Linked DNA regions of Geotalea uraniireducens. The protein of the gene in region 2 interacts with the protein of the main gene of each other region in a pairwise test. Links are inferred from orthologs where the notes say so. Each region holds a gene or a part of one and is shown on either strand. Other genes may lie near its edges. The genes, in order: rpe and eno.

Region 1 (15,342 bases), 2.5 Mb from region 2 along the record:
CACTGCCGGGGTGCGGACCACCTGCGGTTCGCGTATCCTGGAAAATTTCGTCCCGCCGTACGACGGCACGGTGGTGGCCCGGCTGAAGGCCCAGGGGGCGGTGCTGCTCGGCAAGCTGAACCAGGACGAGTTCGCCATGGGCTCCTCCACCGAATCGAGCGCTTTCGGCGTCACCCGCAACCCCTGGGATCCGGAACGGACGCCTGGCGGCTCCTCCGGCGGCTCGGCGGCCTGCATCGCCGCCCGCCAGGCGACCGCCACCCTCGGCACCGATACCGGCGGTTCGATCCGCCAGCCGGCTTCCCACTGCGGCTGCGTCGGGCTGAAGCCGACCTACGGGCGGGTTTCGCGCTACGGGGTGATTGCCTATGCGTCGTCGCTCGACCAGGTCGGGCCGCTGACCCGCGACGTCACCGACGCCGCCATCATGCTCGGCGCCGTCGCCGGCTACGATCCGCTCGATTCGACCAGCGTCGAGCGGCCGGTGCCCGATTACCGGGCCGCCCTGACCGGGAAGGCCACCGGCCTGAAGATCGGTCTCCCCCGGGAGTATTACCGGGAAGGGCTCGATCCGGAGGTCAAGCAGGCGCTGGAGGCGGCCATCGAAACCTTCCGGGGGCTCGGCGCCGAATTCGTCGAGGTGTCGCTGCCGCATACCGATTACGCGGTGGCCACCTACTACCTGATCGCCACCGCCGAGGCGAGCTCCAACCTAGCGCGCTACGACGGGGTCCGCTTCGGCCACCGGACGGCGACTGCCGAAGGGTTGCTCGACATGTTCCGCAAGAGCCGGGCCGAAGGGTTCGGCGCCGAGGTGAAACGGCGGATCATGCTCGGCACCTACGCCCTCTCTTCCGGCTACTACGACGCCTACTACCTGAAGGCGCAGAAGGTCCGGACCCTGATCATGCAGGACTTCAGCCGGGCCTTCGAGAGCGTCGACCTGCTTCTCACGCCGGTGGCGCCGACCCCGGCTTTCAAGATCGGCGAAAAAGTAGACGATCCGCTGCAGATGTACCTGTCGGATATCTTCACCATCCCGGTCAACCTGGCGGGAACCTGCGGCATCTCGGTGCCGGCCGGCTTTTCCGCTGCCGGGCTGCCGATCGGCCTCCAGTTGGTCGGCCGGCCGTTCGGCGAGGAGACCATCCTGCGCGCCGCCCATGCCTTCGAGCAGGCGACGGCCTGGCACCAGCGGCACGCTGCCCTTTGACGCGACCTTTATCCAATTCCCGGAGTTGACTCATGAAATTCCAAGCTGTCATCGGCCTTGAAGTTCACGTCCAGCTGAAGACCGATACCAAGATCTTCTGCGGCTGCCCGACCACCTTCGGCGCGGCGCCGAACAGCCAGACCTGCCCGGTCTGTCTCGGCATGCCGGGAGCGCTGCCGGTCCTCAACAAGAAAGTCGTCGAATTCGCCATCCGGGCCGGTCTGGCCACCAATTGCCGGATTGCCCCCCGCTCGGTTTTCGCCCGCAAGAACTACTTCTATCCCGACCTGCCGAAGGGGTACCAGATCAGCCAGTTCGAGCTGCCGATCTGCCAGGAAGGCCATCTGGATATCGAGGTCGAAGGGGAGACGAAACGGATCGGCATCACCCGGATCCACATGGAAGAAGATGCCGGCAAACTGGTCCATGCCGATGTGCCGGAGTTGGGGAACGGCTCGGGGGTTGACCTCAACCGTGCCTGCACACCGCTCTTGGAGGTCGTTTCCGAGCCGGACCTCCGCTCGGCCGACGAGGCGGTGGCCTACCTGAAAAAGCTGCACCAGATCGTCGTCTATCTCGGCGTTTCCGACGGCAACATGGAAGAGGGGAGTTTCCGCTGCGATGCCAACGTCTCGGTGATGCCGGTCGGTGCCGGCCAGTTCGGCACCCGGGCCGAGATCAAGAACGTCAACTCGTTCCGCTTCGTCAAACAGGCGATCGAATACGAGATCGAGCGGCAGATCGAGCTGATCGAAGAGGGGGGGACAGTGGTCCAGGAAACCCGACTGTTCGACCCGGGCACCGGCCAGACCCGCTCGATGCGTGGCAAGGAAGAAGCCCACGATTATCGCTACTTCCCCGATCCGGATTTGGTGCCGCTGGTCATCTCCGACGACTGGGTGGCCGATGTCCGGCTGGCGCTGCCCGAACTTCCCGAGGCCAAGCGGCTCCGCTACCGGGAAGAGCTGGGGCTGCCGGACTATGACGCCGAAGTGCTGGTTGCCAGCCGTGAGCTGGCCGAATATTTCGAAGCCTGCGTGGCGGCGGGGGCCCCGGCCAAGACGGCGGCCAACTGGGTGATGGGGGAGGTGACCCGGGCGCTCAACGAGGCCGGCCTGGAAATCGGCGCCTGTCCCGTGGCGCCGGCCCGACTGACGGCACTGCTCCAGCTGATCGAGAAAGGGACCATCTCCGGCAAGATTGCCAAGACCGTCTTCGACGAGATGTGGAGTAGCGACAAGGCCCCGGAGGCCATCGTGGAGGAAAAGGGGCTGGTCCAGGTTTCCGACACCGGCGCCATCGAGAAGATCATCGACGAGATCATGGCCGCCAACATGGGGCAGGTGGAGGAGTACCGCGGCGGCAAGGAGAAGGTCTTCGGCTTCTTCGTCGGCCAGGTGATGCGGGCCAGCAAAGGGAAGGCGAACCCGGCGGTGGTGAACGAGCTGCTGTTGAAGAAACTCAAGGGCTGAGGAGTAATCATGTCATTTCGAACCATTGAATGGCGCGACGACAAGGTGGTGATGATCGACCAGACCCGGCTGCCGGGCGAGGAGGTCTATGTCGAATACGTCGATTATAAAAGTGTGGCCGAGGCGATCCGCGGGATGGTGATTCGCGGCGCCCCGGCGATCGGGGTGGCGGCAGCGATGGGGGTGGCCCTCGGCGCCCGGGAGATCATCGCCGATACCCACGAGTCCTTTCTCCAGCAACTGAACAACGTCTGCGAAGTCCTGGCCCGGACCCGGCCGACGGCAGTCAACCTCTTCTGGGCCATCGAGCGGATGAAACGGGTGGCCGAGGCCAACCGCGACCGGACTCTCGATCAACTGCGGACCATCCTCAAGGAGGAGGCGATCCGGATCGAAGAGGAAGACCTGGCGCTCTGCAAGGCGATCGGCCGGCACGGTGCCGAGCTGATCCCCGCCGGGGCGACGATCCTTACCCATTGCAATGCCGGCGGGCTGGCAACGGCCGGCTACGGTACCGCCCTCGGGGTGATCCGCGCCGCCCACGAGGCGGGAAAGAATATCCAGGTTTTTGCCGACGAGACGCGTCCCTGGCTGCAGGGCGCCCGGCTCACCGCCTGGGAGCTGATGAAGGATGGCATCCCCGTTACCCTGATCGCCGACAACATGGCCGGCTTTTTCATGAAGCGGGGCGAAATCAGCTGCTGCGTCGTGGGGGCCGACCGGATTGCCGCCAACGGCGACACGGCGAACAAAATCGGGACCTATAGCGTGGCGGTGCTGGCGAAGGAGAACAACATCCCCTTCTATGTAGCGGCACCGACCACCACCCTCGATCTTTCGCTGGCCAGCGGCGACGAAATTCCGATCGAAGAACGCCATGCCCGGGAGGTCACCCATCTCCACGGCTTCCCGGTGGCCCCGGAAGGGATCAGGGTGCGCAATCCAGCGTTTGACGTCACGCCTGCCGGCTACATTGCCGGGATCATTACCGAGAAAGGGGTGGTCCGCGGCGACTATCGGCAGGGACTGCGGGCACTGGTGGAACCATGAGCCGCAACGACGACTTCGCCCGCCGGCTCGACGAAGCGCTGGCCGGGGACCCCGGCGTCGCCAACGACCATCTGCTGGTCGAACTCCTGGAAGAGCGGGGCTTTGCCTATGCCAGCCGCTCTGTCGCCAACCTTCGCCTGCTCCAGCAGGTGTTTCCCGATCACCTCCTCCGCACGGTGACCGTTGCCGCGCTGGCGACGCCGTCACCGGACATGGCGCTCAATGCCCTGGAGCGGGTGAGCGGTGTCGTCGAGCGGGACGAGTTGCTGGCGGTCTGCAACCGGAAGGAGCGGCTGGCTCAATTCCTCGCCGTTTGCGGCTCTTCGCCGTTCCTCGTTACCATCCTCTGCCGCGATCCCTCCTATTTCCATCAGCTGTTTGCCAAGAAAGCGATCGACCTCCGGCGGAGCGAGCGGGAGATGCTCGGCCTGCTCCGCGCCCAACTCCCCGCCGACGTCGATTATCCGGCGCTTTTCCCCCTGCTGCGCCGCTACAAATTCATGGAGATCCTCCGCATCGCCGCGCGCGATCTGGTCGGCCTGGCACCCCTGGAAGAGGTGACCGCCGAGCTCTCCTCCCTGGCGGCCGCTTCGCTGCAGATTGCCTACGAGGTGGCCCGGGCCAAGCTGGTAGCGGAGCACGGTCTGCCGCTGATGCGGACCCCGGACGGCCTCCGCGAGGCCGAAATGACCATCATGGGGATGGGGAAATTCGGCGGCCGCGAGCTCAATTTTTCTTCGGACATCGACCTGATCTATTTCTACTCGTCGGATCAGGGCGAAACTGCCGGCGTTCCCGACGGCCAGGGGGGGATGAAAGGCGTGCTGTCGCTGCACGCCTTCTTCACCAAGCTGGGAGAGATGATCTCCAAGGCGCTTTCCCAGGTGACCGCCGACGGTTTCGTTTTCCGGGTCGATCTCGGACTCCGGCCCGAGGGGAAGAGCGGCGACCTCGCCTGCTCCCTTCGCTCGGCGGCGACCTATTACGAGTACTGGGGACAGTCGTGGGAGCGGGTCGCCATGCTCAAGGCGCGGCCGGTGGCCGGCTCCATCTCCCTCGGCGAGCAGATTCTCAAGGCGATCGAACCGTTCATCTACCGGAAATACCTCGATTACAACCTGATCGAGGACATGATGGCGATGAAGAAGAAGATCGACGCCTCGCTGGCCCGGGAACGGGAGGGGGAGTACAATATCAAGCTCGGCCGGGGCGGGATTCGCGAGATCGAATTCTTTATCCAGGCGCTGCAACTGGTCTATGCCGGCCGCAACCCGCAGTTACGGGAGCGGAACTCGCTCAAGGCGCTGCAGTCGCTGCGCGATGCTCGGTTGATCAGTGACGAGGACGCCTCGGCCCTCAGTGAGGCGTACCGCTTTCTCCGGACGGTGGAGCACCGCATCCAAGTGGTCCAGGAACGGCAGACCCATTCGCTGCCGAGGAAAGAGGATGAGCTGCTGGCCCTGGCCCGCCGTTGCGGCTATCGGCGCGGCAATGGCCTGGCGACATTTTCGGAGCAGCTCGAACAGCATCGCCGGCGGGTTTCGGCGATCTACGGCGATCTTTTCCTCTCCCGCGATGAAAAGCTGAAGGAGGAGGTCAAGCCGGAGATTCTCCACTTTTTCGACCGGAATGCCGATCCCGACTACATCAAGGACATGCTTGCCGAACGACATTTCGAAAATGTCGATGCCGCTTACGAAAACCTGCTGCTGCTCCGGGATGGTCCAACCCGGACTCCGCTGACCGAACGGGCCCGGCGTCTGCTGGAAAAAATCTCACCGCTCCTCTTGCAGGAGATTTTTGCCTCCCCCGATCCGGACCTGGCCCTCAATAACCTGGAACGGTTCCTCTGCGCCGTCGGCAGCCGTTCCGCCGTCTATGCCCTGCTGGCCGAGAATCGGGAGATCCTCAGGCTGCTGGTGTCGCTGTTCGGCACCTCCGAATTCCTCTCAAAGATCTTCATCGGCCATCCGGAACTGCTCGACGGCCTCGTTGCCCGCTCCTATGCCAGCTACATCAAGGACCGGGAGGCGATGGAGATGGAGCTGAACGGGATGCTCGATACCGCCGAAGACCTGGAGGAACGGCTGGACGTGCTCCGGCGCTACCGCTGCGAGGAGTTCCTGCGGATCGGCATGAACGACATCTACGGCAAGCTCGGCCAGTCGGAACTGACCTACCAGTTGACCGGGCTGGCCGAAGTCTGCCTGGCCGCTGCCTGCCGGCTGGCCAAGAAGGAACTGGCCCGCTTCGGGCGGCCCATTTTCCGCGACGCCGACGGCGACGAGCGCCAGGCCCACTTCGCCGTGGTTGCCATGGGGAAGATGGGGGGGAACGAACTCAACTACCACTCGGATCTGGACATCATCTACATTTACGATCGTCAGGGATATACCGATGGGGAGAAGCAGATCAGCAACCACGAGTATTTTGCCAAGCTCGGCCAGAAGATCATCTCCATTCTGACCACCCTGACCCGTGAAGGGTATGTCTATAAAATCGATACCCGCTTGCGCCCCTCCGGCAATGCCGGCCCCCTTGTCACTTCCATCGAGTCGTTCCGCAACTATCATCGCGACGAAGCCCAGATCTGGGAGCGGCAGGCGCTGACCAAGGCGCGTGTCGTCTATGGCGACGAGCGACTGCGCCGGGCCATCGAGGAGGTGATCAGGGCAACGGTCTACGGCGCCGGGGCCGATGATACGGTCCGCCGGGAGATCCGCCGGCTGCGGACCCGGATGGAAGTGGAACTGGCTAAGGAGAAAGCGGGGAGTTACAACATCAAGACCGGTCGGGGCGGCATCGTCGACATCGAATTCCTCGTCCAGTACCTGCAGCTCTGCCATGGCCGCCACCACCCCGAGGTCAGGAGTACCAACACTCTCCTCGCGTTGAAAGCGATGCGGCTCTGCAACGTGATCGGCGAGGAGGAGTCGACGGTCCTGCAGGCCGGCTACAAGTTCCTGCGCCGGCTGGAAAACCGCCTGCGGCTCATTCACGACTATTCTATTAACGACCTGGGAGGCTCCCGGGAATATCTGGACAAGCTGGCCCGCCGGCTCGGCTACGATCCGAAGCTCCGTCACCCCGGCACGGCGCTGCTGAACGAGTACGAGCGGACCACCGAGGCGGTGCGGGCGGTTTATGACACCATCATGGGGGGCGGTGAAGAGTGAGCAGGGAGTCCAGCGAGGGGCCGTCGCGCCGCTTGCTGCAGATTTATGAGCTGCTCTTCCAGCAGTACGGCCCCCGGTACTGGTGGCCGGCGGAGACGCCATTCGAGGTCTGCGTCGGGGCGATCCTTACCCAGAATACCAACTGGGGAAACGTGGAGAAGGCGATCGCCAACCTGAAAGAGGCTCGGCTGCTGACGCCCGGGGCGCTTCGGGCGGTGCCGGTAAGGGACCTGGCCGAGGTGATCAGGCCGGCCGGCTTTTTCAATGTCAAGAGTGTCCGTCTAAAGGAGTTCGTGGCGTTTCTCTTTGCTCGTTACGAAGGGGATTTGGCGCGGATGTTTGCCGGAGATTGGCGCGAACTGCGGGAAGCCTTGCTTGGGGTCCGGGGAATCGGCCGCGAAACCTGCGACTCGATCCTCCTCTATGCGGGGGGAAAGCCGACGTTTGTCGTCGATGCCTACACGAAGCGACTCTTAGCCGCGCTCGGACTGGCGGTGCCGACGGCTGGTTACGAAGAGGTCCGTGCCCTGTTCATGGAGAACCTGCCGAACGATCCGCAGCTGTTCAACGAATACCACGCCCTGATTGTCGAACATTGCAAGGCGCATTGCCGGAAGAAGCCGCGCTGCAGCGGCTGCGCCCTGCACCTGCTATGTATCCCCTGAAATCATCAATTCCACGCGGTTGCGCCCCCCCTGCTTGGCCCGGTACAACGCTTCATCGGCCTGGCGGAACAGCGAGTCGACGCTCTCGACGCAGGACGAGGGAAATGTCGCGACACCGAGGCTGATGGTCAGCACATTGTTCTGCAACCGGCCGCCGAAGACGTGATCCTGGACTTCCAGGCGAAGCCGTTCGGCGATCGTCCTGGCTTCGCCCAGTGGGGTTTCCGGCAGGAGCAGGACGAATTCCTCTCCCCCATAACGGGCGGCGATGTCGTAGCTGCGCAACCGGGCGCGGACGATCTCCGCCAGGCTGGCCAGGACCCGGTCACCCTCCTGATGGCCGTAGGTGTCATTGACCTTCTTGAAATAATCGATGTCGAGGATGATCAGCGAGAGGGCTCCGCCCTTGCGGGCCGCCCGGTGAAACTCCTTGTCGACCATTTCCATGAGGTGGCGGCGATTGTGGAGGTGGGTGAGCGGGTCGGTAATCGACAGGGTCCGGAGAAGTTCGTTAGAGCGTTTCAGCTCATCCTGCAGCGCCTTCATCTTCATCTGCACCCGGACCCGGGCCACCAGTTCGCCGGCGTCGAAGGGCTTGGTGACAAAGTCGGAGGCTCCCTGTTCCAGCCCCCTGATCTTGGTTTCCCGGTCTTCCTTGCCGGTCAGGATGATCACCGGCAGATCCTGGAATTCTTCGCGAGCCCGCGTCATCGACAGGAAGCGGAAGCCGTCCATCCGCGGCATTTCCAGGTCACAGAGCACCAGATCGACCTTGTTGTTCAACAGTTTCTTGAAACCGTCGAGGCCGTCTCCTGCTTCCAGATAAGAGGTGAAGAGGGATACCTCGCTGACGATCCGGCGAATTTCATCCCGAAGGGTTTCTGAATCATCAATGATGAGAACGGTTCTCTCCATAGCGGTGCGGTTCTCCATGCCGGTGGCAATCTGCATTGCATGTTCACGGGGCGGAACGGGGCGGCGGGAAGACGCAGTCAAGAAACTGCTTGATGATTGCCGCGGTTAGCCCCCAAATCTCATCTTCGCCGTACGAATAAAAATAGACGGGCTGGTGCCGGCCCTGCCACGTCCAGTCTTCAACCCTGAACCGACCGGGATCGAGAAGGCCGGCCAGCGGGGGAGTGATGAGCCGGTCGATTTCGGCCGGATTTGGCTGCAGCCGGTAGTCGGCGGGGAACAAGCCGACGAACGGAGTTACCAGATAGTTGTGAATTGAGTAGAAATCGTCCAGTTCGCCGAGGATCTCCACGTCCTCCGGCCGGATTCCCACTTCTTCCCAGGTTTCGCGCAGTGCCGTTGCCTGTGCGTTACGGTCCTCCTGCTGGCGCACCCCGCCGGGGAACGAAATTTCCCCGCGATGATGATTCAGACGCTCCGTCCGCTTGGTCAGCAGCAGGTGAGGTTCGCCGCCCCGGAAGAACAACGGCAGAAGCACTGCCGCCGGGACCGGCCCCGCGGCCAACGGCACCCGGGTGCGGGCGGCCAGGGCTGCCCGTATTTTCGTCAGTAATTCCTGCTGATCAAACAGCACTGCCTGCATAGCTGGATTTGCCTGAAATAAGTTACTGGACGCGTAGTTACAGTATCGGCTCTTTGGCGCGTCGCTTTAACTCTTTTATCGTCGTTGCATAATTGTCACTGCCGAACACGGCACTGCCGGCGACGAAAACGTCGGCACCGGCATGGGACACCTGGTCGATATTGGCGATCTTGATCCCGCCGTCGACTTCAAGCTCCGCCTCGCAGCCGTGACGGTCGAGCATCGACCGGAGTGCATGGATTTTCGGCAGGCAGGCCTCAATGAATGACTGACCGCCAAAGCCCGGATTGACGGTCATCAGCAGCACCAGGTCGAGGTCGTTGAGGATATAGTCGAGGACCGAGAGCGGCGTTGCCGGATTGAGCGAGATGCCGGCTTTCTTGCCGAGCGACTTGATCAACTGGATGGTCCGGTGGCTGTGCGGTGTCGCTTCGGCGTGAAAGACGATGATATCGGCACCGGCGGCGGCAAATTCGGGGATGTAACGGTCCGGGTCGGCAATCATCAGATGAACGTCAAGCGGGAGGTCGGTCACCCGGCGCACTGCCTCGACGACCAGCGGGCCGATGGTGATATTCGGCACGAAATGGCCGTCCATCACGTCAATGTGGATATAGTCGGCGCCGGCCTCGGCAACGGCACGCACTTCATCGCCGAGGCGCGAGAAGTCGGCGGACAGGATGGATGGGGCAATCTTTTTCATGAATCCTCCACGGGTATCAACAGAAATTACCGCTTGCGCAGCCGGGCGGCGAAGAAGCCGTCCATCCCGTCCCGGTGCGGCCAGCTCCGGAAGCAGCCTGTCGCAGTGAAGAGCTCGGTAAAATCGGGAAACAATTCGTGCAAGTTTTCTAACATAAAATCGCCGTGCTGCGAAAGGAAATCGGCGATTACCGCCTCGTTTTCCTCTTGGGTGGTGGAACAGGTCGAGTAGAGGAGGACGCCGGCCGGCGCCAGCCGGGGGGCAAGATGGTTGAGGATCGCCCGCTGGGTTGCCGCGAGCTGGCCGGCATCGGCGGCCGATTTCCACCATTTTCCGTCCGGATTTCGGCGCAGGACACCGAGGCCGGAGCAGGGGGCATCGATGAGAATCCGGTCGAAAGGGGCGTCGGCGGCGGGGAGAGGGGACGAAGCGGCGTCGGCCTGGGCGGTGTGAATGATGGTGATGCCGAGCCGGTCGGCGGTCTCCTCGATCAACCGCAACTTCTGCCCGGCGCTGTCGCAGGCGAAAACTTCCCCGTGGTTCTCCATCAGTTGAGCGAGATAGGTCGCCTTCCCCCCCGGCGCCGCACAAGCGTCGAGCACCCGCTCGCCAGGGCGGGGGGCGAGGAACAGCGCGGCAAGCTGGGAAGACTCGTCCTGGACGGTAAAAAGCCCCTCCTGGAAGCCCGGCAACTGGGGGACGGCCAGCCGCGAGCGGAGCCGGAGGCCGCAAGGGGCAAAGTGGGTCGGCTCGGCATCGATCCCGGCCGCGCTCCAGCGCGCTGCCAATGCATCGCGAGAAATCCGCAGGGTATTCACGCGCACGGTCAGCGGAGCCGGTTCGGCCATCGCGGCGGCCAGTAGTTCCGCTTCCGCGGGCCCGAGCTGGCCAAGCCATTGTTCGACAATCCAGCGCGGCTGGGAATAGCGGAGGGCGATAAAGCCCGCCGGGTCTACCTCTCGGTCGGGATAGGGGACCGTGGCCCGCTCCCGGTCGGCCCGACGGAGAATGGCATTGACGAGCCCGGTGGCTCGGGGCGCCAGCACCTTGACCAGGTTGACCGTTTCGTTGACCGCGGCGGAAATGGGAATCCGGTCGAGGAAGAAGAGCTGGTACAGGCCGAGACGGAGGAGGAGCAGGACGGCCCGTTCCAGTTTGGCGGCTTTGGTCGAGGAAAAGACGTCGATCAGGTGATCGAGGGTGGCCCGCCGCCGCAGCACCCCGTAAACGAGCTCGGTCAAGAGGCCGCGATCCGCGCCCTGCAGGAGGTTGCGGGAAAGGGCGTGGTCGATGAGCGGTTCGGCGAAGGCACGATCCCGGTCGACCCGCAACAGAATGTCGTAGGCAAGGCGGCGCGGTGTTGGACGGTTCACTGTTGCTCCCGGTGAATGGTTATTGACTGCGGCGGATCAGCCTGGGGTACGTCGGCGATCAGTGGTTGTGCCGGCCATAGGCCATCTCTTCCAGCCGCCGCACCCGCTCCGCCATGGGAGGGTGGGTCGAGAAGAGCGACATGATCCCGCCACCGCGCAGCGGGTTGACGATAAACATGTGGGCGGTAGCCGGGTTGGCGTCCATCGGCAATTGCTGGTTCGCCATTTCCAGTTTGCGGAGGGCGTTGGCCAGGTAGAGTGGGTTGCCCGCCAGTTCTGCGCCGCCGGCATCGGCAGCGTATTCGCGGGAGCGGGAGATCGCCATCTGGATCAGCATGGCGGCAATCGGGGCGATGATCGCCATCATCAGCATGCCGGCACCGCCCCCTTCGTCGTCGCGGTCCCGGCCGGTGCCAAAGATTGCGGCCCACTGGGCCATGTTGGCGAGATAGGTGATTGCGCCGGCGATGGTGGCGGCGATAGACGAGATGAGAATATCGCGGTGTCTGACGTGCGCCAGTTCGTGGGCCATCACTCCGAGCAGCTCGTCGCGGGACAGGATACGTATGATGCCGGTGGTGGCGGCAACTGCCGCATGCTCCGGATTTCGGCCGGTGGCAAAGGCATTCGGGGTGTCGGAAGGGATTTCATAAACCCGTGGCATCGGAATGGCTGCCTGCAGGGCAAGCTGACGAACCACCCCGTACAGCTCGGGGTTTTCCGCCTCGCTCACCTCTTTGGCGCCGTACATGGCCAGGACGATCTTGTCGGAAAACCAGTAGGAAGCGAAATTCATCACTGCGGCCATCACCAGGGCGAAAGCCATGCCGTGCCTGCCGCCAATGGCGCCGCCGGCCAGGACCAGCAGCACCGTCAACAGTGCCATGAGTAAGGTTGTGCGTAAGGTATTCATATGATTGGTACTCCTTGGTGTCGAGAGAATAGCGAACACTGCTACCGCTTCATTATAGGTATTCGCCGGCAAAACTTCAAGGAGCCCGTCCCTGGATCTGCCGTGGCCCGGTCGGGCCAATTAACCTGCCGAATCGACAGGGAATTTGTCGTTAAGGTGCCTCTCATGTTGAATCTGAAGTACTTTTACGGTAAAAGGTGACAACTGCTGCGTAAGCGGCATTCCCCACCGGTCGTCTCAAGCGGCGTACAGGGGGAGAGGAGCCGAAACGAGATGGACCATCTCTTCTTTGCCATAGCCGTCGTGATCGTGGCCGGTTTCTCCGTCCTTTCCGCCGGGCATGCGTTGATCATGAAGCGTGATCCCCGTTCGGCGCTCGGCTGGATCACTATCTGTCTCACCATTCCTCTCATCGGCGCCCTGTCCTACTGGAGCATGGGGGTCAACCGGATTTTCCGCCGGGCCCGCAAGTGGCAGGAGAGCGGGCGGCGGCTGGCCGGCTCGGAATACTTCCGTGCCTTTCCCGAGCACGATGCGGCAATTGTCATGCCCCCAGGGGCCGAATACATGGGCGAACTCCGCCGGCTGGCCGACCGGGTGGTAAGCGCGCCGCTGGTTGGCGGCAACCGGGTCGAGCCGCTCGAAAACGGCGAAGAAGCCTACCCGGCCATGTTGGCGGCCATTGCCGCCGCCCGGGATTCCATTCACCTTTCCACCTATATTTTCGATACCGATGGCACCGGCCGGCGTTTTATCGCTGCCCTGGCCGCCGCGGCCGCGCGCGGGGTGACCGTGCGGGTGATCATCGACGGGATCGGCGAAAAGTATTCCTTTCCCCGCGCCCGCAAGCTCCTGGAGCGGGCTGGAATCCAGGTCGCCCGCTTTCTGCCGTTGCGGCAGGGAATCTACATGAATCTCCGCAGTCACCGGAAGCTGCTGGTAGTCGATGGTCTCAAGGCGTATTCCGGTGGGATGAACATTGGGGACCGGCATCTGGTCAACCGGCCGGACCCGACGGCCGTCAAGGATCTGCATTTTGTGGTGGAAGGGACGGTGGTGGGAGAGCTGCAGCGGGTTTTCCTCGAGGATTGGCACTTCGTCACCGGCGAATTGCTCGATGACGAGCGGTATTTCCCGGCGGTGCCGCCGACCGGGGAAGCGCTGGCCCGGGCAATCGGCGACGGCCCAGACAAGGAGTTCCGCAAGCTGCAATGGATTCTGCTGGGAGCCCTCTCCCGTGCCACCCGCCATGTGCGGATCATGACTCCGTACTTCATTCCGGACCGAACGTTGATCGCCGCCCTGGTAACCACGGCGCTGCGCGGGGTGGAGGTAACTCTCATTCTGCCGGAACGGAATAACCTCCCCTACGTCCACTGGGCGACCCGGGCCTACCTGTGGGAACTGCTGCAGCAAGGGATTCGGGTTTTCTACCAGCCGCCGCCGTTCGTCCATACCAAGCTGTTGCTCGTCGATGGGCTCTGGAGCCTGATCGGCTCCGCCAATCTCGATCCCCGCAGTCTCCGCCTTAACTTCGAACTCAACCTGGAAGTCTACGACCGGGAGCTGAGCGGCCGGCTGGCGCGCCATTTTGCCGCCGCCCTCGCCAAGTCCCGCGAAGTGACCCTGGCCGAGATGGATAGCCGGCCGCTGTCCGAAAAACTTCGCGACAGCACGGCAAAGCTCTTTTCTCCCTACCTCTGATTACTTTGCATAGGCGGCAAGATTGACCAGCGCCCGGTCTAACGCCTCCCGGCAGTGGGCCTCGATGGTCCAGGCGGCATTCGGCGCGTATTGCTCCATCAGGGCGAAGAAACGGTCGAAGTCGATCGCTCCTTCCCCCAACGGCAGGTGGTCGTCCCGTGTTCCCCGGTTGTCGTGAATATGGGTTTCAGCAATGTAGCTCCCCAGTTCGGCGAACCACTCCTCCAGCCCCACCTTGTGGAACAGATTCCAGTGACCGATATCGAAACAGTGGCGGAACTGCGGGTGGTCGAGCGCTTCGAACAGTGCCCGGAGCGTTGACGGCTCTTCCTCGAAAATGTTCTCTACGGCCACCGTGCAGCCGATCGGCTCCGCCTTGGCGATTACCGCCTGCCAGGTTTCGATGCTGTGGGCGAGCCAGCGCTCCTGGTTTTCCCCGTAGCGCCAGCGGTCGTAGCCGGGATGGAAGACGATGACGTCCGGCTTGAGGATGGCGGCGACCTTGAGGACCTGGTCGAGCCGGTGCCTGGTCACTTCGCGGATCAGGCGTTCCACCGAGCCCGGGTTGAGGTCGATGAACGGAGCGTGGAAGGTACAGCGGATTCCGGCCGCGGCCAATGTCTGGGCAACGGTGCCGACCTCCTCGGGGATCAGGCTGTCGAGAACTTCGCCGGGGAAGAAGATTTCCGGATTGAGCTGGCGGCTGATAATCGTTTGCAGATTTTCCACCAGCATCGGATAGGGAACGTGGGCATAAACGCGATTACGCATGGTCATGGGGCTCTTTCGTGTCGTGGTTGATGATTGAATCGGCGCAGGATTCGCAGGAAACCAGCTGTTCCAGCTTGGTGATCTCGCCTGGTTCGCCGAGGACGATCAGGGTGTCGAGGGCTTCGATTTTGGTATGGGAATGGGGGTTGAAAACCATCTTGCCGGTGGCCTTCTTGATCCCGACGATGATTACCCCGGTCGCTTTGCGCACTCCTGAGGTAACGAGGGTTTCGCCGATGAACGGCGATTTTTCGGGAATCCGGATCTCCTCCATCTGCAGGTCGAGATGTTCACGGCCGGTGGCGATCTCGATGAAATCGACGACATTGGGGCGGAGGATGGCCTGCGCCATCCTGCTGCCGCCGATCTGGTACGGCGACACTACCTTGTTGGCGCCGGCCCGTTTCAGCTTGATTTCCGAGCCGTCCTCACCCGAACGGGCCAGGATGTAGAGGTCGGGATTCAGACCGCGGGCGGTCAAGGTGATATAGACGTTTTCGGTGTCGGAAGTGACCACTGAGATCAGTCCCTTGGCCCGCTTGATTCCGGCCCGAAGCAGCGTGTCGTCCTCGGTGGCGTCGCCGCGCAGGAAGAGATATTCCTCCTGCTCAAGCTTGCTGACGACCTCGCTCCCCTTTTCGATCACGACGAACGGCAGCGGCCGGGCGGCGAATTCGCGGCAGATCAGCGCGCCGATCCGGCCATAGCCGCAGATGATGTAGTGGTCATGGAGCGCGTCGATCT
Region 2 (15,490 bases):
TGCCGGACGCTTCGATGGAGTTGCGGAGCCTCCTCGGCGGTAATGGGGCGGGCCCGGTACATCCTGAGGATGAGGGTGGGGAAAACCCGAACACTGACTACCAGCGGGATAACGCCGACCAGCAGTACCCAGATCATGCCGTAAATTCCGGCGAAGAGCCAGCCGAGAGCCAATAAGAGCGCCATCATCCCGGTCACCAGGAGAATCGAGCGCAGTAGATTGTGCCAATGGAGGCTGCTCACGGATTTTTCCTAGGCGGCATGCGGCGGCCCGGGAACGGAACCGGCTGCCGGGAAGTACCTCGCGAGAAACTGCGTCAGCTGACGGGTGGCGTCGGCAAAATCTTCCAGGGTGATGGTTGTTTCAGGGGCCCACTCCCGGGTCTTGTAATAAAGCTTGTCGTAATAGTGGTGGATCAGCCCCTCCATGAACGGCTCCAGTTCCCATCGCTCCAGGTAGCCGCCGATTTCTCCCCCCTTGTCCCCCAGTTTTTTCCTGATCCGGCCCAGCGCTTCCACCATCCCGGCGCGATATTCCGGCCGGCCGTACTCTTCGATCAGCCGGGCAACGCGTGTGGCGAGCGATGCCTCGCACCAGATTTTCACGCTGTTGGCCATCGTTTCGTAGAGATTGCCCGGTAGCGACATCTTGCCGATCCGGCGGCTTTCTCCTTCGAGGATGATCGGGCTGGTTGCCGGCAGCAGGCGAAAGGCATTCCAGAGCAGGGTCTCGAACCGCTTCTGGGAAAGCTGCTGTTTGAGACCCAGCTCGCCGAAGGCCGAGCCCCGATGACAGGCGAGCCCTTCCAGGTCGATCACGGAAAACCCTTGTTCGGCCAGGCCGAGAATGAAGGTGGTTTTGCCGATCCCGGTCATGCCGTGGAGCACCACCAGCGGGGCGGGGGGTGAAAAGGGGCTGAAAAAGGAAACCACTGCGTTGCGGAACGATTTGTATCCCCCTTCGAGTTGGAGGGCGTAATGACCGGTAAGGTCGAGAATGGAGACGACGGTCTTGCTTCTGAGGCCGCCGCGCCAGCAGTAGACGAGAATCGGCCGCCCGGCCGCGGCGGCGGCGATCGTCTCGACCAGTTGCGGAAAGCGGGGGGCAGTCAACTCCAGACCGCGACGGCGGGCCTCGTGGGGCCCGGTCTGCTTGTAGAGGGTGCCGATCTCGACCCGCTCCTCGTTGGTGAGCAGGGGAACGTTGATTGCGCCGGGGATATGGTCTTCTTCGTACTCAAGCGGGGTGCGCACGTCGACAATCAGGTGGCTGTCGACGAGGGCGGGGCTGAAAGGGACGGTTTTGATCACACTCTTCTCCTTGCAAAGCATTTCATTATACGACCGGATAGCGTCCGAATGCAAGACTGGCGGTGACGGACGTTCCCCTTCCGACTTGCTTTGCCGAGGGTTACATGGTAATAATGGAAAAATTTTTGTCTACTCAAATAATTTCACTTCGACTAAAGGAGGATGCAATGACTGCACAGTACTCAGCCGATTTCGAAAAGGCCCTCCAGGTTGGCCGTCCCCCCAACATCCAGCAGCTGTTCCCCAACTCGAAGGCGTTGATCGTTAGCGGCAAAGTGATCGACCGGGCCATGCTCGCCAAGGGGAAAGCCATCGCCATGGCCGCCAACGGCCGGAACTACTTTGTCGTCCGGGGCGTGCTACAGGCGGCACAACGGGCCAATTGCCCGGTTATCATCGAGATCGCCAAGTCCGAGGGGGGACAGAAGGCATACTGTGCCGTCAATTACTGGAATATGGCGCGGATCGTCGACGCGCTCTGCAACGAACTCGGCATTACCGTGCCGGTCGCCATCCACGCCGATCATTATGGGATCAAGGGCGACAAGGACCTTGCCGCCGCCAAGGTGGAGATCCCGACGATGTTCGAGGCGGGGATCACCTCAATTGCCATCGATGCCTCCCATCTCCCCGACGACCAGAACCTGCTGGCCAACCTGGCAATCAACCCCTTTATCCCGAAATGGGCCGGCCTGGAGACAGAAGTAGGGGAAATCAAGGGCAACCAGGGGCTCTCAACCGTCGACGAGGCGAAATTCCTGATCCAGGGGCTCAATGCCTATGAAATCTTCCCCGACTGGATCGCCCTCAATAACGGTACCACTCACGGGCTTGAGGCGTCCGATGCCGGCATCCAGGTCGGTCTGACCGCCGAGATTCACCATGCTCTTATGCCCTACAAGGTGAACGGCGCTCAGCATGGCACTTCCGGCAATAGTTCCGAGCGGTTGCGCGAGATTGCCGGCAAGACGGCCACCACCAAGGCCAACGTTGCTACGGCGCTGCAGATGATCTCCTGGGGGCTGGAAGTCAACGATTACGGCAATGCCCAGCTGGATGCCGCCGGCAATTTCATCAAGGTGCCGGGCGAGGGGATGAGCGAAGAGCTATGGGCCGAGATGGTCGCCTATGCCACCGAGAAGGGATGGAAAAAGGGCGACTACAAGAACCTCAACCTCCCCTTCGAGAACAAGCTGCTGGCCCAGCCGCGGGAGATCCGCGAGCGGATGGCCGCCCGGGTCGAGGCGTTCGCCTACAAAATGATGACCGAGGTGCTCAATGCCGCCGACACCGCACCGTTGGCGCTTGCGGCGATCCTCAATGCCAATTCGGCCGATGTGGGGCCGAAAGGGAGCCTCCTTGAGGACCCGGCGTACTGGACCAAGGAGCATATCCTCGAGCGGGCGAAACAACTTGCTGGCGACAAAGGTCCATCCGGCAATTTCGACGATTAAGTTCAACGGAGGATGACAGGAGGGGGCGGCGACGTCCCCTCCTGCCGTATCGAGCCCATGAAACTTTACCGCAGGGAAAACTCCCCCCTTAAACGCCCCTTCGTGACCGTCGGCGCCGTCATCGGCCTCCTGGCGAGCGGCTGGTATCTTTACTGCGATTCCCAAGGCACAACTCTCTTTGGGGCGGCAAAGGCCGCCGAGCCGGCCTGGAAACTGGCCATGAACGTGCTTTTGATCGTCTTCGCCTGTAGCTACGTCGCCAATCTGCTCCGCCGTTACCTCGAACTGCTGCGCGGCGCCAAGCGGGGCTGACCGGGCGCGTTATGGAACCGAGCCGTCTGGACAGCTTCAGGGCGTGGTTCGCCGACTATTGCCGCTCCTTCTACAGTGCCGATGAGGCGGACAATCGCAATATCCGCCTCAAAGAGATGCATACCTACCAGGTCTGCGCCATCATGGAGCGGCTGGCCGTTGCTCTTGCCCTGCCGGAAGACGACCGGCTGCTGGCGGCGGCGGTTGCCCTGTTCCACGATCTCGGCCGCTTCGAGCAGTATCGCCGGTACAAGACCTTCAAGGACGCCGCCTCCCTCAACCATGCGACCCTCGGTGCGCGTATCCTGACCGAGCAGCGGGTGCTCGAACCTCTTTCCCCGGAAGAGCGGCTGCTGATCGGCAAAGCGGTGGCGCTGCATAATGTCTTCCGCCTGCCGGATGCTCTTGACGAACGGAGCCTCCTTCACCTCAAACTGATCCGTGATGCCGACAAGCTCGATATCTGGCGGGTCTTTTGCGAGTATTTCGACCTGCCGGCCGGGGAGCGGCCATCGGCGGTGGGGCTTGGCTTTGCCGATCTGCCGGAATGTTCGGCGGCGGTGATCGATGCGGTTAGTCGGGGGGAGCTGGTGAACCTGACGGCGTTGCGAACACTCAACGACTTCACGCTGCTCCAGTTGTCGTGGGTCTACGATCTGAACTTCGGGGAATCGAGCCGGCTGCTGATCGAGCGCCATTACCTGGAGCGGCTGGCGGCAACCTTGCCGGACAGCGCCGAGGTGCGGCAGGCGGTGGCGGCGGTGCGGACGTATGCCCGACGGTTCGGCGGAGTGGCCGGCTAGCGGTGGCGTTGGCGCCGGGGGAGAAACCGCAGCCGAACGTCACTCCTAGTCGAGTCTGCCGATCTGGCGCAGTGCCTCGTAGAGGACGATGCCGGCAGCGGTGGAGAGATTGAGACTACGAACCTTGCCGAAGATCGGAATCCGGATCGTGTTCTCCCTGTTCGCCCGGAGCAGTTCCTCGGGCAGTCCCTGAGTTTCCTTGCCGAAGACGATGAAGTCCCCTTCCCGGAATCCTGCCTGAATGTGCGTCTTATCCCCTTTTTTGCTTGTGTAGATGAAACGGCTGTCGGGGTAGCTCTGTTGCAGGGCGGCGAGGTCGTCCCAATAGCGGATTTCCACCTCGCTCCAGTAGTCGAGTCCGGCCCGCTTCAGTTGCCGGTCGTCGGTGGAGAAGCCGAGTTTTCCCACCAGATGCAGGACGGTGCCGGTGGCGCCGCAGAGACGGGCGATATTGCCGGTATTCGGCGGGATTTCCGGTTCGACGAGGACGATGTGGAACGGTTTTTCGTGGGGCATGGTTCTTTCCTGAGACGGCCGGTGTGTATACCGGACGCCGGGGGTCGCTGGCCTTGCATTTTTCGCACGGCGGGTCTATTATTATCGCTTCCGTTCGTTCCGACAAGGCATTTTATTCCCACCGCGGGGTTCATGCGGGCATAAATCCGGAAAATTCACTCTGACAAGGGAGCAACAATGAAAGTCATCGTTACCGACGAGGTGGCCCAGGAAGGCCTGGCGCTTTTGGCCCAGGATCCGCGGGTCGAGATCGATGTGAAGCTGGGGCTGAAAAAGGACGAATTGCTGGCGATCATCGGCGAATATGACGTTATCATCACCCGAAGCGGCACCACCGTCGACAAGGACCTGCTCGATGCTGGGAAAAAACTGCGCATGGTTGCCCGCGCCGGTGTCGGGATCGACAATGTCGATGTGGATTATGCCAGCTCCCGCGGAGTGATCGTGGTTAACGCCCCGTTCGGCAACACCAACAGCGCGGCGGAGCACGCCATGGCCCTCCTTTTGTCGTTCTGCCGCAATGTCACCAAGGCTAACGCGAGTCTCAAGGGGGGGGAATGGAAGCGTGCCCCGTTTACCGGCGTCGAGCTGAAGGGGAAAACGGCGGGGGTCATCGGCCTCGGCAAGGTCGGCGGCCGGGTGGCGACCCGCCTGAAAGCCTTCGAATGCGAGGTCCTTGCCTGTGACCCGTACATTTCCGTCAAACGGGCCCACGACCTGGGGGTCAAGCTGGTTTCCCACGAGGAAGTCTACAAAAATTGCGATATCATCACTCTCCATACCCCGTTGAACGACGAAACCCGCAACATGATCGGCGAGCGGGAGATTGCGCTGATGAAGGATGGGGTGATTCTGATCAACGCCGCCCGGGGAGGGATCATCAACGAAGCGGCGCTGCTGGCGGCATTGAAGAGCAATAAGGTCTATGGCGCCGCCGTCGATGTCTTCAGTCAGGAACCGCCCCGGACCGAGGTCCTGACCGAGCTGATCGCCCAGGAGCGGCTGGTTGTGACGCCGCACCTCGGGGCCAATACGTTTGAGGCCCAGGTGAACGTGGCGGTGGACGTTTCCAAGGAGATCCTCCATTACCTGGACGATCAGCCGCTGGAAAATGCCGTCAATATTCCCCGCTTCGACATGGCACTGATGGACCAGATGCGGCCGTTCCTCAACCTGATGAGCATTATGTGCGATTTCGGCATCCAACTGGTCGACGCCAACCTGGAAAAAGTGACCTTCGGTTATGCTGGCAATATCGCCCATTACGACTGCTCGCCGCTGACCGTCTGCGGGCTGTCGGCGCTCCTCAACCGGCGGGTCGACCAGGACGTCAATATGGTTAACGCCACGCTGGTAGCGGAGGGGATGGGGATTGCCGTCGAGGAAACCAAGAGTACCCAGACCGATGCCTTCTCCAACCTGATCACCCTGATCATTGAAGGGCAGGGCGGGAAGCGGCGCACGGTTTCCGGCACCCTCTTCGAAGGGGCGCCGCGAATCGTCCGCCTCCGGGACTACTCGATGGACTTCGCTCCTGCCGAACACATGCTGCTTCTCAACTACAGCGACCGGCCGGGGATGATCGGCAAAATCGGCACCATCATGGGCGAGCACGACATCAATATCGCCTCGATGAACCTGGGCCGGCGGGAGGAAAAGGGCGAGGCGATGGTTATTCTTTCCCTTGATTCCGCGGTTCCGGCCGAGGTTGTCGAACTGGTGCGCACCGCCACCGAAGCCACGTTCATTAAGGCGTTGCACATGCCAGGAGCGAAATGCCAGCGTGGCTGCGGCTGCGGCATCTGAGGCGAACGCCAACGCCTGCCAGTCGGTCCGGGAGCGTTGGGGGACGAGTCGTACCGTGGTCAGGGTGGTTTTGCCGGCACGGAAAAATTACCACGAGAACGATGGCGGTCGGTGCATTGGCACCGCCATGTCGAGATGATCACCAAGGGGCCGCATTATGTGGCCCTTTCTTTTTGCGACGTTGTGTCGGTCGGTGCAAAAAAAACACTGTTGCTGCATATTTTGCACTTGTCGGGACGCGGCTGGTGGCCGACCGGCCACGGTACGACGTGTAATCTTCACAAGTTGACGCCAGCCCGCCCAACGGCACGGTCTTTGACTCTTCTCCGATATATCGATTTACAGGGGGAGGGCGATGGGACGTACGGTTGGGGTAGGATTGGTTTTGGGAATGGTGCTGCAGGCAGCCGTTGCCGCCGCTGGCAGCGGAGATCGTTTGGTTTCACCCGTCAGACTCGCGGTTGCCGGCAAGGGAACGCTGCTCGTTTCCGACTATCGACAGAAAGCGGTGCTGGTGATTGATGACCGCTCCCTGGCAGTCAGACGGCGGCTTGCGGTGACAGGTCGGCCGTTGGCGGTCGGTTGGGCAGCGGGACGTCTCTATGTCGGCAACGAAACGACCGGGTTGGTAGAGGTCTATAATGAGGGGGGGAAACTGTTGACCCGTTTCGGTGAGACGGGGGCGGTCCCCAGTGACCTGGCGGTAGATGCCGGAAGCGGGGCGGTGTTTGTGGTCGACAGCGCCGCGCGACTGGTCCGCGTCTATGACGGCGCGGGGAACATCCTCCGCTTCATTGGTGGGCCGGCGGCGGACAACCGGCTGTATCGACCGACCGGCATCGTGCTGGATGAAGCGGGACAACAGGTGCTGGTGAGCGACTTCGGCTCCCCGGAGGCCGGCATCGCCCCGCGGGTGATGGTTTACGATTATGCCGGCGCTTTCCGGCGGCTCATCCCCGGGACGGTGAACAGCGGCATGCTTGGTTCCATCTCCCTCTTTTCCCGGCCGCAGGGGATGGCCCTGGACGGCCGGGGCCATCTTTACCTGGTCGATAGTCTGTTGGGGCAAGTGCTGGTGCTCGATCTTCAGAGCGGCGCCCTGGTGAAGACGATCGGCAGTTTCGGCACCGCGCCCGGCGAATTGCAGCTTCCCCTCGATGTGATCATTGACGGCGACGGGGCAGATCTGCTCGTCACCAACAACCGTTCGGGACGGATCGAACGGTTCTACGGGGGGGCGCTATGAAACGTTGGCGGGCACTATTCCCGGGCGTCGGCATATTCTTCTTTACAGCTCTGCCGGGACTCGTGACGGCGGACCGGGCGGAGGCGCTCCTTCCCTCCCACAACTGCGCTTACTGCCATGCGATCCATAACGCGGCCGGCGAGACCCTGCTGAACAGCGACGTCGTTGAGACGCTCTGCTTGACCTGCCACGGACCGGCCGGCATCTCGTCCCTCAAGGCCGACATTCATACTGACAGCACGACGGCGCCGACCTTCCGGCAGAGCTGCCGCGATTGCCACGATCCCCACGACAACCTGCCGAACTGGTTGGGGGGGACCAATATCAAACTGACCGGCACCGTGCAGGATGAGTCGGGGCTGGCGTTGATCGCCACGCCCAACAGCGGCATACGCAACGTCATCTTCGAAAACCGGACTTCATTCATCCAGGGCGCCCCCTATTACGACGGCGTCTGCGAAACCTGCCACACTCTGACGGCCTTCCATCGCAACAATCCCAGTGGCGTCCATAACCACAAACTTGGCACCACCTGTACGACGTGTCATGATCACGCCAACTATTTTCTTCCCCGCTAGTTATTCCGGACCGGTTGCCCGCATATAAAAAAAGCCCCGCTTAGGCGGGGCTTTTTTTATATGCGGGGGAAAAGCCGTGATCAGGTGTGGAGCGGCCGGCCGCCACACGCTTTGAGCCGGTCGTGGGCCTCGCGGAGAATCAGTTCCGTTGTCGGCCAGTCGATGCATTTGTCGGTGATGGAGACGCCGTATTTCAACTGCGAGAGGTCCTTGGGGATCGGCTGGTTTCCCTCTTCGAGGAAGCTTTCGATCATGACGCCGGAAATGGAACGATTGCCGGCCACGATCTGGTCGACGACCGACTGGAGGACCTCCGGTTGTTTCTCGTGACGTTTTTCCGAGTTGCCATGGCTGCAGTCGACCATGATGGTTGGGAACAGGCCGCCTTTCTCCAGCAGTTCTTCGGATTTCTTGATGTCTTCGGGGAAGTAGTTGGGTTTTTTTCCTCCCCGGAGCACGATATGGACGTCGGGGTTGCCGGTGGTCTGGATAATGGAGCTCTTGCCCTCCCGGTTGATGCCGAGGAAACTGTGCGAATGAAGCGCCGAATTCATGGCGTCGATGGCGATCTGCAGGTTGCCGTCGGTGCCGTTCTTGAAACCGATCGGGAAGGAGAGGCCGCTGGCCATCTCCCGATGGGTCTGGGATTCAGTGGTGCGGGCGCCGATCGCACCCCAGGAGATGAAATCGGCCAGGTAGTCCGGCGTAATCGGATCGAGCATCTCGGTGGCGATCGGAAGGAGCTGTTCGGTGATTTCGGAGAGAATCCGTCGGGCAATGCCGAGCCCTTTGGAAATCTGGTGGGTGCCGTTCATATCCGGATCGTTGATCAATCCTTTCCAACCGATGGTGGTCCGGGGTTTTTCGAAGTAGACCCGCATCACGATGAAGAGCTGGTTGGATAGTTCATTGGCCAGCCTGGCCAGCCGGCCGGCATAGTCGAGAGCTGAGGCCGGGTCGTGGATCGAACAGGGGCCTACCACAACCATCAGCCGGGGGTCTTTCCCGCGAAGAATGTTCTTGACGTGAGTCCGGCTGGCGTTGACGAACTCCGCACCCTCTTCCGACTGGGGAAACACTTGCCGCAGGTCCGCCGGGGCGATGATGGGGGTGATGCTCTTGATTTTCAGGTTGCTGGTTCTGACCATGGTCGACATTCCCTCGTTCACGCTGATAGTTCCTTTAAATGCGCAAATCTAGCGCTTTCACCGGGAAAAGTCAAAAGGAATGTGGGTGATCACTCATCTCCCGGGTGGGGGGGGCAGGTCTACGGCGCCAGGTTGCTCTCGACCTGGGCATACGTGGCCCGCGCCGCTCCGGCCGCGACCATCTGCTCGATTGCCTTGTTCGAGTCGCCCGGCGCGAGGTCGACCCCGCGGACGGCGTCTTCCAGGAGCGTCACCGACAAACCGTAATGCAACCCTTCGAGAACCGTTTCCTTGACGCAGTAATCGGTGGCGAGGCCGCCAACGTAGATTCTGGTGATGCCGCGCTTCTCCAGTGCTGCCGTCAGGGGCTCGCCCTGTTCCGTCATCGCCTGGAATGCCGAATAGTCGTCGCGGCTCGGGTCCATTCCCTTTGACAGGACGATGGCTTCGGCGGGCAGCTGCAACCCCCCGTGAAAACGGGCTCCATCGGAATGCTGAATGCAGTGGACGGGCCAGATGCCGCCGAAATCCCGGAAATGAGCGGTGACAGCGGGGTGCCAATCGCGGGAGGAAAAAACCGGGGCTCCCAGCCGGTGGAACAAGTCGATGTACCGGTTGAGTACCGGGACGACCGCATCTCCGTCCGGTACGGCCAGACTGCCGCCGGGGCAGAAATCGTTCTGCACGTCGACGATGATCAGGGCGAAAGCGTTATGCATGGCCGAATCTCCTTCAGCGGTTTGTCGTTTGTGCTTCTTCCATCAGCCGTTGTCGCAGCTCATTGAGGCCCCGGCTGATGGAAACCTTGTATTTATGCGGATTGATGAAACGGAGGCACCCCTGGGGGAGGTGGGCCAGCTGGGCGACGGAACGGTCGGCCAGTTCGTCAAGACTGTGAGCTGGCACGGCAGTTTTACGCCCCCCTTCCATGACAACATCCCGCAGTTCGATGAGGCGGGCGTTCGGGGCGATGGTGACATGCTGGAGCGGATTGGTCGGGTCGTAGACGGTGTCCCCCGGCGCAATCTCCTCACCGGCGAGGCAGATGATGTCCTGGATGAACGAGCCGTCGGACGCTACCGCCCGCAACAGGCGCTTGCGGTCGGGGAGGGTGGCTTTGGCCACGTCGCTGGTCACCTTTAGTTTCGGCCGGTCGCCGATCCGCACCAGTTTGTAGACTCCCCCCAGTGCGCCCCCCCCCTCGCCCGAGCAGGTGGCAAGCTTGGTGCCGACGCCGTATATGTCGACTTGGCCTCCTTCGCTGCGGATCGATTCGATCACCAGTTCGTCCAGCTCGTTGGAGGCGACGACCTTTACCGCCGGAAAGCCCGCTGCATCGAACATCCGCCGGGCTTCGCGGCTGAGGTAGGCGAGGTCGCCGGAATCGATTCTGATTCCCAATAGCTCATACCCCTGTTCACGCAGTTCGCGGGCTACGGTGATGGCGTTGGGGATGCCGCTCTTCAGGGTGTCGTAGGTGTCGACGAGCAGGACGCATTCAGCGGGGAAGACCTCGGCGTATTTGCGGAAAGCGGTCAGTTCGTCGGGGAAGGCCATGATCCAGCTATGGGCGTGGGTTCCCTTGACCGGTATCCCGAGAAGTTTCCCGGCGAGCACGTTGCTCGTGCTCCGCACCCCGCCCACGTAAGCGGCCCGGGCAACGCTCAGTCCTCCATCGGGGCCCTGGGCGCGGCGCAGACCGAATTCGAGGACGGTGGCGCCGGCGGCCGCGTGATTGACCCGGGCCGCCTTGGTGGCGACCAGGGTCTGGAAATTGAGGATATTGAGCAGCGCCGTCTCGACCAGTTGGGCCTGGGCGAGCGGCGCTTCGACTGTTACCAGCGGCTCATGGGCAAAGACGGCTGTTCCTTCCGGCACAGCCGTGATCGTACCGGTGAACCGGAAGCCGCGGAGAAAGTCGATGAACCGTGGGCGGAATATGCCGAGGCCCTGGAGATATTCGAGTTCGTCCTCGGAGAACTGGAGATTTTCCAGATAGTCGAGGGCGGAAGCGAGCCCGGCGAAAATCGTGTAACCGCCATTGAACGGGTTGTGGCGGAAGAACAGGTCGAAGACGGCCGGTTCGTCGGTCATCCCTTCTTCCAGGTAGCCCGCGAGCATGGTTAGTTCATAAAAGTCGGTCAACAGCGGTGAATAACGCATGAATCCTCCTCGGCCCGTCCCCCCGGTCCGCCTGCGCCATGCCGGCCGGCAGCCCGGTAACAGTATAACAAATTTCCCAAAATGAAAAAAACGGGGGAGCTGCGGCTGCAGCTCCCCCGTTGGCGCTGAATGCGTTCCGGGCGGTTTAGCCCGGGCGCGGACCTACTTCTTCAGGTTGTAAAACACCCCCGACCCGCCAAAGATGGCGGTGCTGCCGAGTTCATCCTCAATTCGCAGCAGCTGGTTGTACTTGGCGACCCGGTCGGTGCGGCAGAGGGAGCCGGTCTTGATCTGCCCGGCGTTGACCGCTACGGCAAGATCGGCCAGGGTCGTGTCCTCGGTCTCTCCGGAACGGTGCGAGATGACGGTGGTATAACCGGCCCGCTTGGCCGTTTCGATCGCATCGAGGGTTTCGGTGAGGCTGCCGATCTGGTTCAGCTTGATCAGGATCGAGTTGGCGACCCCTTTGGCGATCCCTTCCTTGAGAATCTTGGTATTGGTGACGAACAGGTCGTCGCCGACCAGCTGGATTCGCTTGCCAAGCCGCTCGGTAAGCTTTTTCCAGCCGTCCCAATCGTTCTCCGCCATCCCGTCCTCGATGGAAACGATCGGGTACTTGTTCACCAGGTTCTCGTAGAAGTCGACCATCTGGTCGGCGGTCTTTTCCGGCTGGGCCTCGTTCTCCAGGAGGTATTTGCCATCCTTGAAGAGCTCCGAGGAGGCGACATCCAGGGCCAGGAGCACGTCTTCGCCCGGCCGGTAGCCGGCCTTGGCGATCGCCTCCATGATAACTTCAAGGGCCTCTTCGTTCGACTTGAGGTTCGGGGCGAAGCCGCCTTCGTCGCCGACGGCGGTGTTGTAGCCCTTCCCTTTGAGGACGGCTTTCAGGGCATGGAAGATTTCGGCGCCCATCCGCAGCGCTTCCGAGAAGCTCTTCGCGCCGGCCGGCATGATCATGAATTCCTGGATATCGACGTTGTTGTCGGCGTGGGCGCCGCCGTTGAGGATATTCATCATCGGCAGGGGGAGTTCCTTGGCATTGCAGCCGCCGATATACTGGTAGAGGGGGAGGCCGATCTCTTCGGCAGCCGCTTTGGCGACGGCCAGCGAGACGCCGAGGATGGCGTTGGCACCGAGGTTGCTCTTGTATTCGGTCCCGTCCAGGTCGAGCATCTTCTGATCGACGCCGACCTGGTCGGTGGCCTCCATGCCGATAATCTGCTCGGCAATGATGTTGTTCACGTTATCGACCGCCTTGAGAACTCCCTTGCCCAGGTAGCGCCCCTTGTCCCCGTCCCGCAACTCGAGCGCTTCGCGCTCGCCGGTGGACGCCCCGGAGGGAACGGCCGCTCTTCCCATGGCTCCGGACTCGAGGAACACCTCGACCTCAAGGGTCGGGTTACCCCGGGAATCCAGGATTTCCCTGGCGTAAATATCGGTAATTTCGCTCATTTCTGCCCCCTTTCACGCAATGTTAGCACCGGTGCGCCGTTGCACCGAAACAGCGAAGATATATAACAGACCCGGGCAAAAATGGGAATACCTTTAATTTCCCGCCCCTCCCGGCCGGGGGCTGATTGACCGGCATCGTGCGAATAAGTTGACAGCGTGTAAATATGAAAGCTATAGTAAAATTTTCAGAATTGCGAGAGACGCCGACGCGCGCCGGATTGGCCCGTCGAACCAGGAATAAACAGACTCAATCATGCCCTCCCCAAGCGGCAAAACTGATCAGGATTCACGGGGCTCCCTGGCCCTTCCCCTCGGGCGCATGCTGGACAATCTCCTCGAGCGATTTTCCAGTTCGCGTCATGAGGTGAGAAATCGCCGCATCCTGCTGCTCCTTACCGCCCTGTTGCTGACCCTGTTCATTCTTCCCCGCCAGGAATTCCGTTCCGTCCATTACAAGACCGGCGACATCGCTTCCTCCGATATCCGGGCTACTCAGGATTACCTGCTCGAAGACCGGGGCCTCACCGAAAAGAAGCGTAAAGAGGCTGAAGTTGCAGTGCCGTACGTTTACAGCTTCGACAGCCGGGGAGTTGAAGAGGTGGTGGGGCGGTTTCAACAGGCGCTCTCCCTGCTCAAGGAGTCAGCGACCGGCACTGCCCCGCCGGACCGGCCGATCGGCGCTGCCCTGAAGGGCATTTTCGGCGACGAGCTTTCGCCGACGGAAGTCGCCGTCCTGATGCATCTCGGCGCGGATAGCAATTTCTTCGATCAGGTACGGCTCTTGGCCGAACGGTTTGCCGGGCAGAAAATCGTTGCCGACAAGCGCACCTTCGATGCCGATAGCGCCCATGGCATCACCATTGTTGACTCTGCTACCGGCAATCCGCTCGAGATGAACGATTTGACCGTTTCGCCGCTCGATCCCGCCGACGTGGCGGCGAAGATCAGGACGCTGAAAGTTGTCGTCAACGGGATCCCGGCCCACGAGATAGCCACTCTCAAGGAGTTGGTCGTGAAGGCGGTCCGGCCGACACTGGTCTTCAACCGCGATTTGACCGACCGGGCAGTCAAGCGGGCCCGGGACGATGTCCGGCCGGTGCTGCTCCAAGTGAAGCGGGGCGAGATGATTGTCCGGGTTGGCGAGCGGGTGACGGAGGACCAGGCGCAGAAACTGGAGATGATCTTCGCCGCCCGTCACGGCATCAATAATTTTTTCTCCAGTTTCGGCCTGTTCGGCTTGATCCTGGTGCTGTTCTACTTCCCTTACCGGTTTGCGCGCAAGAATATCCGCAAATTCAATCCGAGTACCAAGGACCTGCTGCTCGTTTCGCTGATCACGATCGGCGTCTTCGTGCTGCACAAGATCGCCCTGGCCGTTTCCGCGGCGATGGGGACCCCGTTCCCCGCCATCGATACCAACGACTATTTCTACATCTTCCCCTTCGCTGTGGGGCCGATGATCATCCGGATCATCCTCAATTCCGAAGTGGCGATGGTCTATGCCGCCATTACCGCACCGCTGCTCGGAGTGATGTTCGGCAACAGCCTCTTCGTGGTCATTTACGCCCTGCTCGGCGGGGTGGTTGGCGCCCACGGCGTCCGGCACTGCAAGGACCGCGGCCGGATCTATACCGCCGGCCTCAAGGTAAGTGTGGTCAATTTCGCCATGGCGCTGTCGTTCCAGACGATGAACGAGAGTTTTCTCTCGATGCAGACGTTCTACTGCGCCGCCTTTGCCCTGGTCGGGGGGATCGTCTGTGCGGCCATTGTTATCGGGATCATCCCGATGATCGAAACGGTTTTCCACTATACTACCGATATCAAGCTGCTCGAACTTTCTAACCTCAATTCGCCGATCCTTCGGGAACTGATGATCCGCGCTCCCGGTACCTATCATCACAGCGTGCTGGTCGGCAATCTGGTGGAAGCCGCCGCCGAGGCGATCAACGCCAATCCGCTTCTGGCGCGGGTGGCGGCCTATTACCACGATATCGGCAAGATCAGCAAGCCGCAGTATTTTATCGAAAACGTCGGCGGCGGTGAGAACCGTCATGATAAGCTGTCGCCGAACATGAGCGCCCTGATCCTGATCTCCCACGTCAAGGAAGGGGTGGAGCTCGCCCGGGAACACCGCCTCGGCCGGTCGATCATCGATATTATCCGTCAGTCGCACGGTACGGCGCTGATCAAGTTTTTCTACCAGAAAGCCCAGAACTGCACCGCTGAAGGCCAGGCCCTGGACGATCGCGATTTCCGTTACCCGGGCCCGAAGCCCCAGACCAGGGAAGCGGGGTTGGTGATGCTGGCCGACTGCGTCGAAGCGGCGTCCCGGACCCTTACCGATCCGACGCCGTCCCGGATTCAGGGGATGGTGCAGAAGATCATCAATAACGTGTTTATCGACGGCCAACTGGACGAGTGCGAGCTGACCCTGCACAACCTCCACGAAATCGCCAAGAGCTTCAACCAGATACTGGCCGGAATCTATCACCATCGGATCGACTATCCGGAACCGGCCTACAAGGAAAAGGAAAAACAGCCTGGAGGCAAAAAAGTCAGTGAAAGTAGCGATAACGAACCGGCAAAGGCGCCACCCGGTCCCGACGAAGGCCCTAAGAAAGGTAGCGGAGAGGATCTTAAGCGCCTTGGGATATCCCGATAGCGAGCTGTCGCTGGTGATTACCGGCGACCGCGGCATCCGG

Evidence for each region.
Region 1: the proteins of eno (region 2) and rpe interact in binary tests that used the Escherichia coli proteins (3 or more experiments, as listed by UniProt). The link is inferred for Geotalea uraniireducens from one-to-one orthologs.

The regions. Positions count from the first base shown.
Region 1 is NZ_AP027151.1:4,081,645-4,096,986, reverse strand. What follows is about bases 8,005-10,821. They hold rpe (ribulose-phosphate 3-epimerase), read right to left. Parts: upstream 9,838-10,821; coding sequence 9,172-9,837; downstream 8,005-9,171. Other genes in these bases: rsmB (16S rRNA (cytosine(967)-C(5))-methyltransferase RsmB), read right to left, coding at 9,864-10,821; QMN23_RS19140 (CoA pyrophosphatase), read right to left, coding at 8,535-9,134; QMN23_RS19145 (diguanylate cyclase), read right to left, coding at 8,005-8,491. Outside these bases: Asp-tRNA(Asn)/Glu-tRNA(Gln) amidotransferase subunit GatA, read left to right, coding at 1-1,213; Asp-tRNA(Asn)/Glu-tRNA(Gln) amidotransferase subunit GatB, read left to right, coding at 1,246-2,685; mtnA (S-methyl-5-thioribose-1-phosphate isomerase), read left to right, coding at 2,695-3,735; glnE (bifunctional [glutamate--ammonia ligase]-adenylyl-L-tyrosine phosphorylase/[glutamate--ammonia-ligase] adenylyltransferase), read left to right, coding at 3,732-6,911; QMN23_RS19150 (endonuclease III domain-containing protein), read left to right, coding at 6,908-7,576; more of QMN23_RS19145, read right to left, coding at 7,562-8,004; more of rsmB, read right to left, coding at 10,822-11,210; zinc metalloprotease HtpX, read right to left, coding at 11,269-12,123; cls (cardiolipin synthase), read left to right, coding at 12,397-13,827; QMN23_RS19115 (sugar phosphate isomerase/epimerase family protein), read right to left, coding at 13,828-14,598; QMN23_RS19110 (potassium channel family protein), read right to left, coding at 14,591-15,342. UniProt on the Escherichia coli protein: Catalyzes the reversible epimerization of D-ribulose 5-phosphate to D-xylulose 5-phosphate.
Region 2 is NZ_AP027151.1:1,548,782-1,564,271, forward strand. Bases 10,644-13,608 are described here. They hold eno (phosphopyruvate hydratase), read right to left. Parts: upstream 12,789-13,608; coding sequence 11,499-12,788; downstream 10,644-11,498. Other genes in these bases: QMN23_RS07320 (nicotinate phosphoribosyltransferase), read right to left, coding at 10,644-11,336; QMN23_RS07330 (HD family phosphohydrolase), read left to right, coding at 13,042-13,608. Also shown: QMN23_RS07265 (zinc metalloprotease HtpX), read right to left, coding at 1-242; tRNA 2-selenouridine(34) synthase MnmH, read right to left, coding at 252-1,310; QMN23_RS07275 (class II fructose-bisphosphate aldolase), read left to right, coding at 1,478-2,764; QMN23_RS07280 (hypothetical protein), read left to right, coding at 2,822-3,076; QMN23_RS07285 (HD domain-containing protein), read left to right, coding at 3,088-3,879; QMN23_RS07290 (tRNA (cytidine(34)-2'-O)-methyltransferase), read right to left, coding at 3,925-4,395; serA (phosphoglycerate dehydrogenase), read left to right, coding at 4,573-6,201; QMN23_RS07300 (hypothetical protein), read left to right, coding at 6,557-7,447; QMN23_RS07305 (cytochrome c3 family protein), read left to right, coding at 7,444-8,025; QMN23_RS07310 (3-deoxy-7-phosphoheptulonate synthase), read right to left, coding at 8,106-9,173; pncA (bifunctional nicotinamidase/pyrazinamidase), read right to left, coding at 9,293-9,892; more of QMN23_RS07320, read right to left, coding at 9,906-10,643; more of QMN23_RS07330, read left to right, coding at 13,609-15,450; rRNA maturation RNase YbeY, read left to right, coding at 15,347-15,490. UniProt on the Escherichia coli protein: Catalyzes the reversible conversion of 2-phosphoglycerate (2-PG) into phosphoenolpyruvate (PEP). It is essential for the degradation of carbohydrates via glycolysis.